DNA from 2 places in the Streptomyces sp. NPDC029044 genome. Region 2 is predicted to be linked to the other one. Evidence: riboswitches for the same ligand, from Rfam matches in the RefSeq annotation. Region 2 holds a riboswitch; the other holds the start of a gene.
What was found. A riboswitch is a leader RNA that binds a small molecule or an ion and turns the genes downstream of it on or off. The one in region 2 is predicted to bind thiamine pyrophosphate.
Positions count from the first base shown of each region.

Region 1: it holds a riboswitch for thiamine pyrophosphate, as region 2 does, so the genes downstream of both, thiO (glycine oxidase ThiO) here and thiC (phosphomethylpyrimidine synthase ThiC) in region 2, are expected to answer to the same signal.

Region 1 is NZ_JBEZWN010000026.1:45,739-52,847, reverse strand. It holds gene AB0E85_RS21505 (deoxyribonuclease IV) at 1-321, opposite strand, end outside; gene pknB (Stk1 family PASTA domain-containing Ser/Thr kinase) at 380-2,317, opposite strand; gene AB0E85_RS21495 (thiazole synthase) at 2,411-3,208, opposite strand; gene thiS (sulfur carrier protein ThiS) at 3,211-3,411, opposite strand; gene thiO (glycine oxidase ThiO) at 3,408-4,580, opposite strand; TPP riboswitch at 4,578-4,689, opposite strand; gene AB0E85_RS21480 (hypothetical protein) at 4,742-5,092, shown strand; gene AB0E85_RS21475 (FAD-dependent oxidoreductase) at 5,125-6,366, shown strand; gene AB0E85_RS21470 (Rv2175c family DNA-binding protein) at 6,476-6,841, shown strand.
Region 2 is NZ_JBEZWN010000003.1:178,908-186,016, forward strand. It holds gene AB0E85_RS04290 (LacI family DNA-binding transcriptional regulator) at 1-719, shown strand, start outside; gene AB0E85_RS04295 (metallophosphoesterase) at 998-2,089, shown strand; gene AB0E85_RS04300 (hypothetical protein) at 2,273-3,136, shown strand; gene thiC (phosphomethylpyrimidine synthase ThiC) at 3,227-5,011, opposite strand; TPP riboswitch at 5,004-5,193, opposite strand; gene AB0E85_RS04310 (YibE/F family protein) at 5,266-7,020, shown strand.

The DNA of each region.
Region 1 (7,109 bases), on a different contig from region 2:
CTCCCGCCCGCGCCGCAACGAGTGCCGCAGCGACTCCACCGACCGCTCCACGGTCGCCTCGGTGTGCGAGCCGAAGTTGATCAGGTAGGGGGCGTGCACATAGGCCGGGACCGACTCGGCCGCGCACGCCGCCCGGAACGCCTCGTCCTGCTTCGCGTTGCCGGTGGGCGTGGCCCAGCCGCGCGGATTGGCGACGAAGACCTGGACGGCCTCCGCCTTCAGGTCACGGGCGTACGACAGGCCTACGGAGTGGAGCCCGCCGGCCACGGGGACATGGGCCCCCACGGGATTGCGGGAGGGGCCGGACAGCTGACTGTTCACCCGTTCAGGGTGTCATGCGTCCGGCCCTGCTCCGTCCACGGGCTCCCGCCCGCCGTCGTCACCTGATCTTGATGGTGATGGTCGAACCCTTGGGCGCGGTCGCACCGCCGTCGACGGACTGGCTCTTGACCTCGTCGCCGAACAGGCCGAGCAGACCGCGGTCCTCGTCGACCTGGAAGCCGGCGCCCTCCAGCGCCCGCGTGGCGTCCTCGACGCTGTCGCCGACCACGTCGGGGACCTCGACCATCTCGGGGCCCTTCGACAGCGTCAGCGTGACGGTGTCGCCCTCGGCCGCAGTGCCGCCGGACGCCGGCGTCTGCCGGACGACCTGGCCCTTGTCGTACTCGGAGGAGTTGACCCGCTCGGTGGCGATCTTCACCTTGAGGCCGGCCTCGGTCAGCTCGGACCGCGCGTCGGCCTCGTCCGAGCCGGTGACGTCGGGGATGTCGATGGGGCTGCCCTTGCTGACGACCAGCGCGACGGCCGTGCCCGAGCGCACCTTCGTGCCGTCGGCCGGCCGCGCGGAGACCACCGAGCCGCGCGGTACGTCCTCGCTGAACTCCCGGGTGACCATGCCCGGCTCCAGCCCGCCCTCCTTCAGCCGGGCACGCGCCCGGTCCAGCTTCTGGCCCGCCAGCGCGGGCACCCGCACGGTCTCGGGGCCGTCGGAGACGGTGATGCTCACCGAGTCGTTGCCGCGGATGCGCTCCCCGGCCTTCGGGTCGCTGCTGATGATCTGACCGCGCTCCACGGTGTCGCTGTAGGCGTGCTCGACCTTGCCGAGTTCGAGACCGGCGTCCCGCAGCCTGTCCTCGGCCTGCTCCTGCGTCTTCGCCAGCAGCGGCGGGACCTCGGTGAACTGGCCGGAGTTGATGTACCAGATGCCGCCACCGATGCCCAGCACGAGCAGGACGGCGACGATGATCGCCGCAGGTCCGCGCCGGGACCCCGGGCGCCGCCGGGACGGCGGGGGCGGGGGCGGGGACGCGAACCGGCTGGTGCGGTCCATGGCCGCCCCGGAGGCCTCGTCGTCCTCGTTCACCGGCAGCGGGCGTGGTGTGGTCAGGGCGCGCGGGATGACGGTCGTGCGGTCGTCGCCGTTGTCGTGGTCCACCGCGAGGGCCTGCGGCGGCACGGCGTCCAGCTGGTCCTCGCTCAGCCGGCCGCGTCCGTCGCGGACCTGCGCGAGCAGCGCCACCGCGTCGTGCGGACGGATCGCCGGGGTGCGGGCCGTCGCCGAGGCCACCATCTCGTCCAGCTCGTACGCCATGCCGGGCACGACGGCCGACGGCGGGGGCACGTCCTCGTGCAGGTGCTTGTAGAGGATCACGGCGGGGGAGTCCCCGTCGTGCGGCTTGTCGCCGGTCAGCATCTCGTACAGCATCACGCCGCACGCGTACACGTCGACCCGGGGATCGGCGGTGCCGTCCTCTATCTGCTCCGGGGCGAGGTACGAGACCGTGCCGAGGACCGTGCCGGTGGTGTTCGTCACCGTGTCCACGGCCCGGACGAGCCCGAAGTCGGCGACCTTGACCCGGCCGTCGTCCCCTATGAGGACGTTCTCGGGCTTCATGTCGCGGTGTACGAACCCGGCGCGGTGGGCGGCGCCCAGCGCGGCCAGCACCGGCTCCAGGATGTCCAGGGCGGCGCGCGGCTGGAGGGCCCCGCGCTCGCGCAGCACGTCGCGCAGGGTGCAGCCCGCCACGTACTCCATCGCCAGGTACACGTACGAGCCGTCGGTGCCCTGGTCGAAGACCTGCACCACGTTCGGATGGGCCAGCCGGGCCACCGACTTCGCCTCGCGGATGAACCGCTCGACGAACGAGGCGTCCACCGCGAGCGCGGGGTGCATCACCTTGAGCGCGAGGACCCGGTCGAGCCGGGTGTCCACGGCCCGGTAGACCGTGGCCATCCCGCCGACCGCGATCCGCGCGTCGATGCGATACCGGCCGTCGAGCACCTGCCCGACCAAGGGGTCCTGAAGGGTCGTGTCCACGCAGGCGAGTGTACGAGCCGACACCGACAGCTCTCCCGCCCCGCCCGATTTCGGGGCGCGACTGCAGCCGACCTGTGACGTGTGGACGAGCCCCTACTGGAAAGCGGGCCGCTCCGGGTCCAGGGCGGCCATTCCCTCCGTCGGTGACGACGCCTGCGCGAAATGCCGCCGGGGGATCCGCCCGGCCCGGTACGCCAGCCGCCCCGCCTCCACCGCGTGCCGCATGGCGTCGGCCATCAGGACGGGTTCCTGCGCCCGCGTCACCGCCGAGGCGAGCATCACACCCGCGCACCCCAGCTCCATCGCCAGCGCCGCGTCCGAGGCCGTACCGGCACCGGCGTCCAGGATCACCGGCACGCGCGCGTGCTCGACGATCAGCTGGAAGTTGTGTGGGTTGCGGATGCCGAGACCGGAGCCGATCGGCGACCCGAGCGGCATGATCGCCGCACAGCCCGCGTCCTCCAGCTTCCGCGCGAGCACCGGATCGTCGTTGGTGTACGGCAGGACCGTGAACCCGTCGTCGACCAGCGTCTCGGCCGCCTCCAGGGTCTCGATCGGGTCCGGCAGCAGCGTGCGCTCGTCGGCGATGACCTCCAGTTTGATCAGGTCGGTGCCGAGGGCCTCGCGCGCGAGACGGGCCGTGAGGACGGCCTCGCCGGCCGTGAAGCAGCCCGCCGTGTTGGGCAGCACCCGGATGCCGAGCCGGTCCAGGACGGACAGCACCGAACCGTGCACCGAGGCGTTCACCCGGCGCATCGCGACGGTCGTCAGCTCCGTCCCCGAGGCGACGAGCGACCGCTCCAGCACATCCAGGCTGGGTGCCCCGCCCGTGCCCATGATCAGACGGGACGTGAACGACGTGCCACCGAGGACGAACGGATCGTCGGCCATGGTCAGCCTCCTTGGACGGCCGTGAGGACTTCCACCCGGTCTCCTTCGGAGAGCGGCGTGGCGGGCCACTGCGTGCGCGGGACGACGGTTTCGTTGAGGGCGGCGGCCACGCCCGAGGGCGAGGCGGTGAGCGACCTCACGACGGTGTCGAGAGCGGTGCCGGGCCGGACGTCCCGGGACTCGCCGTTGACGGAGATGTTCATGCGGGCTGCTCCGTGAGTGCGGTGGCAGGACTGAAACGCTTCGGGGTGAAGGGCCGGGCCTCCTCCGGGAGTTCACCCGTGGCCAGGGCGTGCGCCAGGGCGTCGCCGGTCACCGGCGTGAGCAGGACGCCGTTGCGGTAGTGCCCGGTGGCCAGCAGCAGGCCCTCCAGACCCGTCGGGCCGAGCAGGGGCGCGTTGTCGGGGGAGCCGGGCCGCAGCCCGGCCCGGGTCTCGGTGAGCGGCAGCTCGGTGATGCCCGGGACCAGCTCGTGCGCGTCGCGCAGCAGTTCGTACACGCCGCCCGCGGTCACGGTGGTGTCCCAGCCCAGCTCCTCGCTCGTGGCCCCGACGACGAGTTCGCCGTTCTCGCGCGGCACCAGGTAGACGTGACTGCCACGCACCACCGCGCGCACGGTCCGGTTCAGGAACGGCCCGTGCCGCAGCGGCATCGTCAGGCGCAGGACCTGCCCCTTCACCGGCCGCACCGGAGGCAGCATGTCCTGCGGGACGCCCGCGAGCCGCCCGCTGAGACTGCCCCCGGCGAGCACCACCTGCCCGGCGGCCACCTCGGTCCCGCCGGCCAGGACGGCACCCGCGGCCCGGTCCCGTACGACGGTCAGCCGCTCCGCCCACGTCCGGTGGAAGGCCACGCCCGCCCGCTCACATGCGGCGACCAGGGCACCGGCCAGCCGCCGGGGGTCGATCTGGTGGTCGCCGTCGACCCGCAGCCCGCCGCGCACGCCGGGCGCGAGCATCGGCTCCAGGCGCCGGCACTCGCGCCCGGACAGCCACTGCGACTCCAGGCCCGACTGCTGCTGCAGTGCGTGCAGTTCGCGCAGGTGGGACCGGTCGTCGGCGTCCAGGGCCACGGCGAGCGTGCCGCAGCGGCGGTAGCCGAGGTCCCGGCCGGTCAGCTCGGTGAGCTCGGCGGCGAAGTCCGGGTAGCGCCGGGCCGAGGTGAGATTCAGGCCGAGCAGGGTCTGTTCGCCGTAGTGCAGTTCCGTGACGGCGGCCAGCATGCCGGCCGCGACCTGCGCGGCCCCGCCGCCCGGCTCGGGGTCGACGACGGCCGTGGTGAACCCGCGCTGCGCGGCCCGCCAGGCCGTGACCAGGCCGATGATCCCGCCCCCGACGACGAGGACGTCTGACGATGTGGACGTAGGCGACATGGGCGTCCAGCCCCTCCCTTCGCCGGCATGACCCGGATCAGGTTCGTACGGTCGGAGGCCGCCAGCCTCCCTCTCAGCCCGGTGCGTCCGGGCTCCCGCGAGTGCTTTACGTTGGCCACCCTAGCCCGATGCCCTGTCCCGCAGTAAGGGAGCCTCAGCCCATGACCCGGTCCCTCGACGGTCTCGTCCTCGCCCCGGTCGCCGACCAGGCACCGGGCCAGGTGGGCACCCGCACCCGGTTCACGTACCACGAGCGGGAGGGCGAGATCTGGGCCGAGTACGCGGGTGGCGACGTCGTACGCGGCCATCTCGTGGGTACCCGGGAAGGTGACCGGCTGGACTTCCGGTACGTCCAGCTCAAGCGGGACGGGACCACGTCCTCGGGGCACTGCGTGTCGGCGGTCGTGGAACTGCCCGACGGGCGGGTGCGGCTGGAGGAGACCTGGGAGTGGGAGTCCCGGGCGGGCAGCGGCACGAGCGTTGTGGAGCAGGTCACGGCGCACGAGCACTGACTGACAATTCGTCAGGTGTCTATGGTGATCAGGTGAGCGAGCAGACGCAGGACCCAGGTTCGTCCGCGCCGCGGCGCGTCGTCGTGGCGGGTGCGGGGATGGCCGGCGTGCAGACCGCCGTCGCCCTGCGCGAGCGGGGCTTCACCGGTGACGTGATCCTGCTCGGCGCCGAGCCCCACCAGCCCTACGACCGGCCCCCGTTGTCCAAGGCGGTCCTGCTCGGCAAGGCCGAGGGTTCCGCCTTCGACGTCGACTTCGAAGCCCTCGGCGTCGAACTGCGCCTCGGCTGCGAGGTGCTGGGCCTGCGCCCCGCCGGCCACGAACTGGACACCGAGGACGGGCCCGTGCCGTACGACGTCCTGGTCGTCGCGACCGGTGCCGAACCGGTCCGGCTGCCCGGCGCGGAGGGCGTGCCCGGCGTGCACCTGCTGCGCACCCTGGACGACGCCGAGCGGCTGCGGCCGGTGCTGGCCCGCAAGCACGACATCGTGGTCGTCGGCGCGGGCTGGATCGGAGCCGAGTTCGCCACGGCCGCCCGCGAGGCGGGCTGCGCCGTGACCGTCGTGGAGGCCGCGGAACGGCCGCTCGCCGGGGCACTGCCCGCCGAGGTGGCCGACCCGATGACCGGCTGGTACGCCGACGCCGGCGCGACCCTGCGGACCCACGCGCGCGTGGAGCGTGTCGAGCCCGGCGCGGTACTCCTGGACGACGGCTCGCGGCTGCCCGCGGGCGCGGTCGTCGTCGGTGTCGGCGCCCGCCCGGCGACGGCCTGGCTGGCCGGCTCCGGGATCGAGCTCGGTGCGCACGGCGAGATCGTGGCCGACGAGCATCTGCGCACGTCCGTGCCCGACGTGTACGCCGTCGGCGACTGCGCATCCTTCCCCTCGGGGCGCTACGGCGAGCGCCTGCTGGTCCACCACTGGGACAACGCCCTCCAGGGGCCGCGCACGGTCGCCGTGAACATCGTCGGCCGGGCCACGGCGGAGACGCTCGCGGTGTACGACCCGGTGCCGTACTTCTGGTCCGAGCAGTTCGGGCGGTTCGTCCAGTACGCCGGGCACCACGCGGCCGCGGACACGATCCTGTGGCGGGGCGACCCCGCCGGACCGGCCTGGACGGTCTGCTGGCTGCGCGGTGAGCGGCTGGTCGCGCTGCTGGCGGTGGGCCGGCCCCGGGACCTGGCGCAGGGCCGCCGCCTGATCGAGTCGGGCGCCGCGATGAATCCGGTGCTGCTGGCGGATCCGGCCAGGCCCATGAAGGCGGCGACGGCTTGAGCTACGGCCCCTCGCGGGGCCGCCCGGGCGGCGCTGCCGGGCCCGGCGGGGCGCCCGCGTGGGCCGGGCCGACTTCCGACTGTCAGTGGCAGATGGCAGGCTGGTTTCCGTGACCGAGATTGACGCAAAGATCGATGCTCTCGTCCCCGCCTGGCTCACCCTCCCCGACATCGCCGAACAGCTCGGCGTCGAGGTGACGCGTGTGCGGCAGCTGGTCAAGGACGGCCAGCTCATCGCCGTACGCCGTGGTGAGAACCGCGCGCTGCACGTCCCCGCCGCCTTCATCGACGGGGACAAGGTCGTCAAGGGCCTGTCCGGGACCCTGACGCTCCTGCGGGACGACGGCTTCACGGACGAAGAGATGCTGGAGTGGCTCTTCACCCCGGACCCCAGCCTGCCCGGCACCCCCGCGCAGGCGCTCGGTGAGAATCGCGGCACGGAGGTGAAGCGCCGCGCCCAGGCGCTCGCGGTCTGACCCGGCCCCGGCCGGACAACCGTCCGGTGCCGTGTGAGCGGGGCCGGACCTGACCAACCGCCCGAGGAGGGCCGTGACCCCAGGGGCCACGGCCCGGGGCGGCTCGGGCCTGCCCTGGCCGGTGGCCGTCCCCCGAAAGAGCCGCGCGACGGCCACCGGGGCGTGGCGGGACCCGCGCTCAGGCGTAGGGTGCCCGAGGCGTTCGCAGCGGGACAGGGCGCTCCCGCGCCGCACGCCGCCGGCAGCCGCGCGGCCCTCCCGCACGGGT
Region 2 (7,109 bases):
ACGTGTGGTCGAACGTCGCCCTGGACGGCACCGTCGTCATCGACCCCTCCGACCAGGACCCGGTCGTCAGCGAACTCGTCCGGCAGGGTCTGCCGGTCGTCTCCGACGGGCGCCCGGCCGGCGCACTGCCGGTCACCGCCTGGGTCGACAACGACCACGAGGCCGCCGTCCTCGGCATCCTCGACCACCTGGCCGACGCCGGCGCCCGCCGCATCGGCCTGCTGACCGGCACGTCGACGGACACGTACACCCATCTGTCGACCACGGCCTACCTGCGCTGGTGCGAGCGGGTGGGCCAGGATCCGGTGTACGAGGCCTACCCGGCGCACGATCCGTGCGCGGGAGCCGTGGCCGCCGACCGGCTGCTCGCCCGGCCCGACCGGCCCGACGCGGTCTACGGACTGTTCGACCCGAACGGCACCGACCTGCTCGCCGCGGCCCGCCGCTACGGCCTGCGCGTCCCGGACGACCTGCTGCTGGTCTGCTGTAGCGAGTCCACCGTGTACGCCAACACCGAGCCGCCGATCACCACGCTCTCCCTCAAGCCCCGACGCATCGGCACGGCGGTGGTGCAGCTCCTCATCGACGCCATCGAGGGAGTGGAATCCGACCGGCCGGTGGAGCAGGTGATACCGACGGAGCTGATCGTGCGCACCTCGTCCCAGCGACGCTCGCCGCGCACGACGGTCAGCCCGCCGCGATCGCCCGAGGAGACGTAGGTCCCGTCCGCGGGTAGAGGGAAGGTCGTACTCCTGGGGAGAAACAGGGCCGGTCCCCCGGAGAGAAGGGATCGTTCTCGCGAAGAGCAGAAGAGCGAGGGCGGTCACACGGTGGTCAAAGCCCGGCCCAATCGGGGCGAAAGCCGCGGTGAACTGGACTCCTGCTCTGATTCACCACCCCTGGGTCATCACATGGCGCGATCCGCATTCCTATGATGGGCCCACGACACCCGCGGGCCGCTACGACCAGGCAGTCCGATGCGGTGCAATGCGGCGCGATGGTGGAGGGGTCGATGACTCAGGGGGCCGGTCAGGGACCCGAGGTGGAGCGGACGGCGACGTTGCGCGACTTCCGGGTGCCCGCGTACGTCCACGAGACCGGTCCGTACGTCCACAGCGTCCACCCCGGTGACGTCGCTCCGCCGCCCGAGGAGGCCTATCCCGAGGGGTACACGCCGACCGAGCGCGACCTTCCCGTCATCAACCGGGGTGACACTGTCCAGGTGACCGTGGACCCCGAGAACGCCGCCGCCCCGCAGGCCACCACCGGGCAGGGCCCGCTGTACGTCGTGGGTGACGTGCACGGCTACCTCGACCAGCTGGTGTCGGCCCTCCAGGAGAAGGGCCTGCTCGACGCCGCCGGAAACTGGTGCGCGGGCACCGCCCGGCTGTGGTTCCTCGGCGACTTCACCGACCGCGGACCGGACGGCATCGGCGTCATCGACCTCGTGATGCGGCTGTCCGCCGAGGCGGCCGCGGCCGGCGGCTACTGCAAGGCGCTCATGGGCAACCACGAGCTGCTGCTGCTCGGTGCCAAGCGGTTCGGCGACACCCCCATCAACTCCGGCGCGGGCACCGCCACCTTCCAGGCGGCGTGGCTCCTCAACGGCGGCCAGAAGACGGACATGGACCGCCTCCAGGACCACCACCTTCAGTGGATGTCGCGTCTTGACGCCATCGAGGAGGTCGACGGGCACCTGCTCGTCCACTCCGACACCACCGCCTACCTCGACTACGGCCGCTCCATCGAAGAGGTCAACGACACCGTCCGCGAGACGATCACCCGCAACGACGCGGACGAGGTCTGGGACCTGTTCCGCAAGTTCACCAAGCGGTTCTCCTTCCGCGACGAGGGCGGCGCTGACGCCGTGCGCTCCCTGCTCGATACGTACGGGGGCACCCGCATCGTTCACGGGCACAGCCCGATTCCGTATCTGCTGGGCGAGGTCGGCTCCGAGGACGACGAGGACAACCGCGACCCCGTGATCGAGGGACCGCACGTCTACGCCGACGGCCTCGCCATCGCGATGGACGGTGGCGTGACCATGGCCGGAAAGCTACTGGTCGAGCAACTGCCGCTGGATACGTGAACGTTCACCGGGCAGGCGTTCCCCTTCGGAGGACCGGGCCGGTGACGGGTCAATTTCGGTAAACCCCCTGTCACCGCATACCGTCACCGCTCTACCATCGGCTTATCCGTAGCAGGCTCCCCTCCGTTTCTGCCCGACGGCTCGTCAGCATGCCGAGCCCCAAGCCCTACGGAGCATCGGGGGATGCACATGAACAGCGTTCCGCAGCACCTGCTGAGCGAGGACCGCCAGGAATACGAGCGGATCCTCGATGAGGCGCTGCGCTCCGCACCACACCGTCCCGAACTGGCCGCTGTCGGTCAGCGGCTCAACCCCGAACAACTGCGCACCATGGCGCTGAACGCGACCGCACTCATCACGGCGGCGGCGTCGGCCGAGTACCAGCACTACGTCAAGGTCCGCGACGAACTGCGACAGCCGGCGTCGGCCGGCTCGCAGGCCGTGCGCGAATCCGGTTCCGCCGAGCCCGCGGGCGCCTCGGGACTCGTCACCGCCATGGGAGGGGTCGCCGAGACCGCCGGCGCGGGCGCCGTCGCCGTCGTCGCCGTCCTCGCGCCCGTCCTCGCCGGAACGGCCGCGGCGATCTTCCTGCTCGTCGGTTACATCCTGCGGATGATCGACCCGGATCAGGGCTTCGCCCGGACCATGCTCACCACGGGCTGGGTGTTCGGCGCCGTGACCGCGGTGGCGATCCTCGTAGCCGCGGTGGGACTGCTGCTCACGGCCCTGCGGAACAAGCCCTCGGCCGAAGGCGGACCGTACGGCGAACTGCAGGGCGAGGTGGCCCAGGCCAAGGAGGCCTGGCACGAGGCCCTGCTGGAACGCGGCATCCTGCCCTTCCTGCGGGAGGCCCTCGTCGACCCCGGCGCGGCGGCAGCACTGCACCACACGCCCTCGCCCACGCCGGTCAGCCGCATGCCGCACCTCGGCTACGGCCGCCCGGGGTTCACCAGCCCGGACGACGGCGACCGCGGCTCGCGCCCCAGCTTCAGCAGCCCGGACTACACCAGCCCGGACTTCGGAGGGCCGGAGCACCAGCCGGAGTAGCACTCGCCGGAGCCCGTCCGAGCTGCGGATTCGAGCGGGCGGACCCACAGGCCGGGGGACCATCGGCCCCCGGGCCTGTGCGCGGCCGGGTCAGTCCGCGATGGGCAGGTACACGCGGTTCCCGCTCGCCGCGAACTCCTTCGACTTCAGGGCCATGCCCTCCTCGATCTCGGTCCGTGTGCCGCCGTGTTCACGGCGGATGTCCTGCGAGATCTTCATGCTGCAGAACTTGGGACCGCACATCGAGCAGAAGTGAGCCGTCTTGGCGGGCTCGGCGGGCAGGGTCTCGTCGTGGAACTCCCGTGCCGTGTCCGGGTCGAGGGCCAGGTTGAACTGGTCCTCCCACCGGAACTCGAAACGGGCGTCGGACAGCGCGTCGTCCCACTCCTGCGCACCCGGGTGTCCCTTGGCGAGATCGGCTGCGTGGGCGGCGATCTTGTAGGTGATGACGCCGGTCTTGACGTCGTCACGGTTCGGCAGGCCCAAGTGCTCCTTGGGCGTGACGTAGCAGAGCATCGCCGTGCCCCACCAGGCGATCATCGCGGCACCGATGCCGGAGGTGATGTGGTCGTACGCCGGCGCGACGTCCGTGGTCAGCGGGCCGAGCGTATAGAACGGAGCTTCATCGCAGATCTCCTGCTGAAGGTCGATGTTCTCCTTGATCTTGTGCATCGGGACGTGGCCCGGGCCCTCGATCATGGTCTGTACGTTGAAACGCTTCGCGATCCGGTTGAGTTCCCCGAGTGTGCGCAGCTCCGCGAACTGCGCCTCGTCGTTGGCGTCCGCGATCGATCCGGGCCGCAGGCCGTCCCCCAGCGAGTACGTGACGTCGTACGCGGCGAGGATCTCGCAGAGTTCCTCGAAGTTCTCGTACAGGAACGACTCCTTGTGGTGTGCGAGGCACCAGGCGGCCATGATCGAGCCGCCGCGGGAGACGATGCCGGTCTTGCGGTTCGCGGTCAGCGGCACGTACGCCAGGCGAACGCCCGCGTGGACCGTCATGTAGTCCACGCCCTGCTCGGCCTGCTCGATGACCGTGTCCTTGTAGATCTCCCAGGTCAGTTCCTCGGCCCTGCCGTCGACCTTCTCCAGTGCCTGGTAGAGCGGCACGGTGCCGATGGGGACGGGGGAGTTGCGCAGGACCCACTCGCGCGTGGTGTGGATGTTGCGGCCGGTGGACAGGTCCATGACCGTGTCGGCGCCCCAGCGGGTCGCCCAGGTCATCTTCTCGACCTCCTCCTCGATGGAGGACGTCACGGCCGAGTTGCCGATGTTGGCGTTGACCTTCACCAGGAACCGCTTGCCGATGATCATCGGCTCGATCTCCGGGTGGTTGACGTTGGCCGGCAGCACGGCCCGCCCTGCGGCGATCTCGTCGCGCACATCCTCGGGAGCCACGTTCTCCCTGATGGCGACGTACTCCATCTCGGGCGTGATCTCTCCCCGGCGGGCGTACGCGAGCTGCGTGACGGCCTGGCCCTCCCTGCCACGGCGCGGCAGGCGGGGCCGGCCGGGGAAGACGGCGTCCAGGTTGCGGAGGCCGCCGCGGGGCGAGGTGTGCTTGATGCCGTCGTCCTCGGGACGGACGGGGCGGCCCGCGTACTCCTCGGTGTCGCCGCGGGCGATGATCCAGTTCTCGCGCAGCGGCGACAGGCCCCTGCGGACGTCGGTGTCGACGAGCGGATCGGTGTACGGGCCCGACGTGTCGTACAGCGTGACCGACTGGCCGTTCGTGAGGTGCACCTGACGGACCGGCACGCGCAGGTCGGGGCGGGTGCCCTCGATGTACGCCTTGTGCCAGCCGATGGACTTCCCGGCCTCCTCGGACTTCTCGTCCTGAACGGAGGCAGGCGTGCGTGCGTCCTTGTTGGTCATCAGACCTACTCCCTACGCCGGCATTACCCGGTAACAGGTTCGGCGGTCGACGCAGCGGTTTCCGTCCGGCGACGTTTCGTGTGAAACATCACTCGACTCCGGCGATGTTTCATGTGAAACATCGCTGGGACGGAGGTCAGCGCCCTCTCAGCCCGGTGCTCCGAGCTCCCGCGTGTACAAAAGGTGCCTCCACGCTAGCGGCAATTCTGGCGCGGTGAACAGAGGGCCCCCCTCGTTCTTGCGATGATCGGTCGGTGACCACGACGCAGCGTCCCCCCTACCCACCGCCCGAGCCGCCCCGCGGATCCGGCGCCGGAAACGGCAACGGCCGTGGTGACGGCCATGATTTCGCCGCCGGAGGCCGGCAGGGGCAAGCCGGCCGGCAGGGCCCCGGGCCCGGATACGGGCGTGACGGGCGCTTCGGTCCCTCGGGCGGCGGTGAGTACGGACCGGGCTTCGGTGGCGGCCCGGGTGCCGGTTCTCACGGTGGTCATGGCGCTCCCACGGGCGGGCGGGGACCGGGGCACGGCCCTGCTGGTTCCGGTGGCGGCGACGGACATGGCCACGGTCACGGCTCCGGTGACAGCAATGGCCGTGGCGGACACGAGCACGGTGGCGCTGACGGCAGCGGCCGTGGCGGAGGTGACGGTCACGGTTCCGGTGACGGCAATGGCCGTGGCGGAGGCGACGGTCACGGTTCCGCGCCGGGCGGCGGGCACGGGCATTCGCACAGCCACGGGCCGGCCGCGCCCGTCTCCCTGCACCTGCGCAAGGTCATCGCGGCGGTCCTGATCCCGTTCGCCGCGGCGGTGCTGGTCGGTCTCGTCGTGCTGTGGCCGGGCGGCGCCCCGGCTCACGAGCGCACCGGCGTCGGCTTCGACCGGCAGACGCAGGACGCCACGGTCACCAAGGTGGTCGAGGTGAGCTGCAAGGAGGCCGGCGCTTCGGGCGTTCCGCCGACCGGCGACACCTCCACCGCGGAGGGTTCCTCCGCGGTGCAGCAGGAGCAGGGCACCTGCAAGCGGGCGACGATCCGGGTCGACAGCGGCGACGACAAGGGCCGTACGTTCACCGAGATCGTCCAGCCCGACCAGTCCCGGCAGCTGCACGAGGGCCAGAAGGTCGTCGTCGCCTACGAGCCCTCGGCGCCGAAGGACCTGCAGTACTCGGTCACCGACGTCAACCGTCGGCTGCCCATGGCTCTGCTCGCCGGCATCTTCGCCGTCGCCGTCGTGGTCGTCGGGCGGCTGCGGGGTGTCATGGCACTGATCTCGCTGGCCATCAGCTTCATGGTGCTCAACTTCTTCATCCTGCCCGCGATCCTGCAGGGCTCGAACCCGCTGGTCGTGGCGGTGGTGGGAGCGAGCGCCATCATGCTCATCGCCCTGTACCTCTGCCATGGTCTGTCCGCCCGGACATCCGTGGCGGTGCTGGGCACCCTCATCTCGTTGCTGCTGATCGGCATCCTCGGCTCGGTGTTCATCGACTGGGCCGCGCTCACCGGCAACACCGATGACAACACCGGTCTGATCCACGGTCTCTACCCGACGATCGACATGAGCGGTCTGCTGCTCGCCGGCATCATCATCGGCTCACTGGGTGTGCTCGACGACGTGACGGTCACCCAGACCTCGGCGGTCTGGGAGCTGCACGAGGCCAACCCGTCGATGGGGTGGCGCGGGCTCTACCGTGCGGGCATCCGGATCGGCCGCGACCACATCGCCTCGGTCGTCAACACGCTCGTCCTCGCCTACGCGGGTGCCGCGTTGCCGCTGCTGCTGCTGTTCTCGATCGCGCAGAGCAGTGTGGGTACGGTCGCCAACAGCGAGCTGGTCGCGGAGGAGATCGTGCGCACGCTGGTCGGTTCGATCGGCCTGGTCGCCTCGGTGCCGGTCACCACGGCCCTGGCGGCGCTGGTGGTCTCGGCCGACCGGCCCGGCACGGAACCCGCCCTGGAGGCCTCCGCGGTCCCGGCGCGCGGGGGGAGGGGCCGACGCCGCAAGCGCTGACGCCTCTGCGCCTCTGCGCTGCGGACGCCTGCGAAGGCGTGGGGCTCCAGCGTCTGGCATCTGACGTGTGGCGCATGGCGCATGGCGTC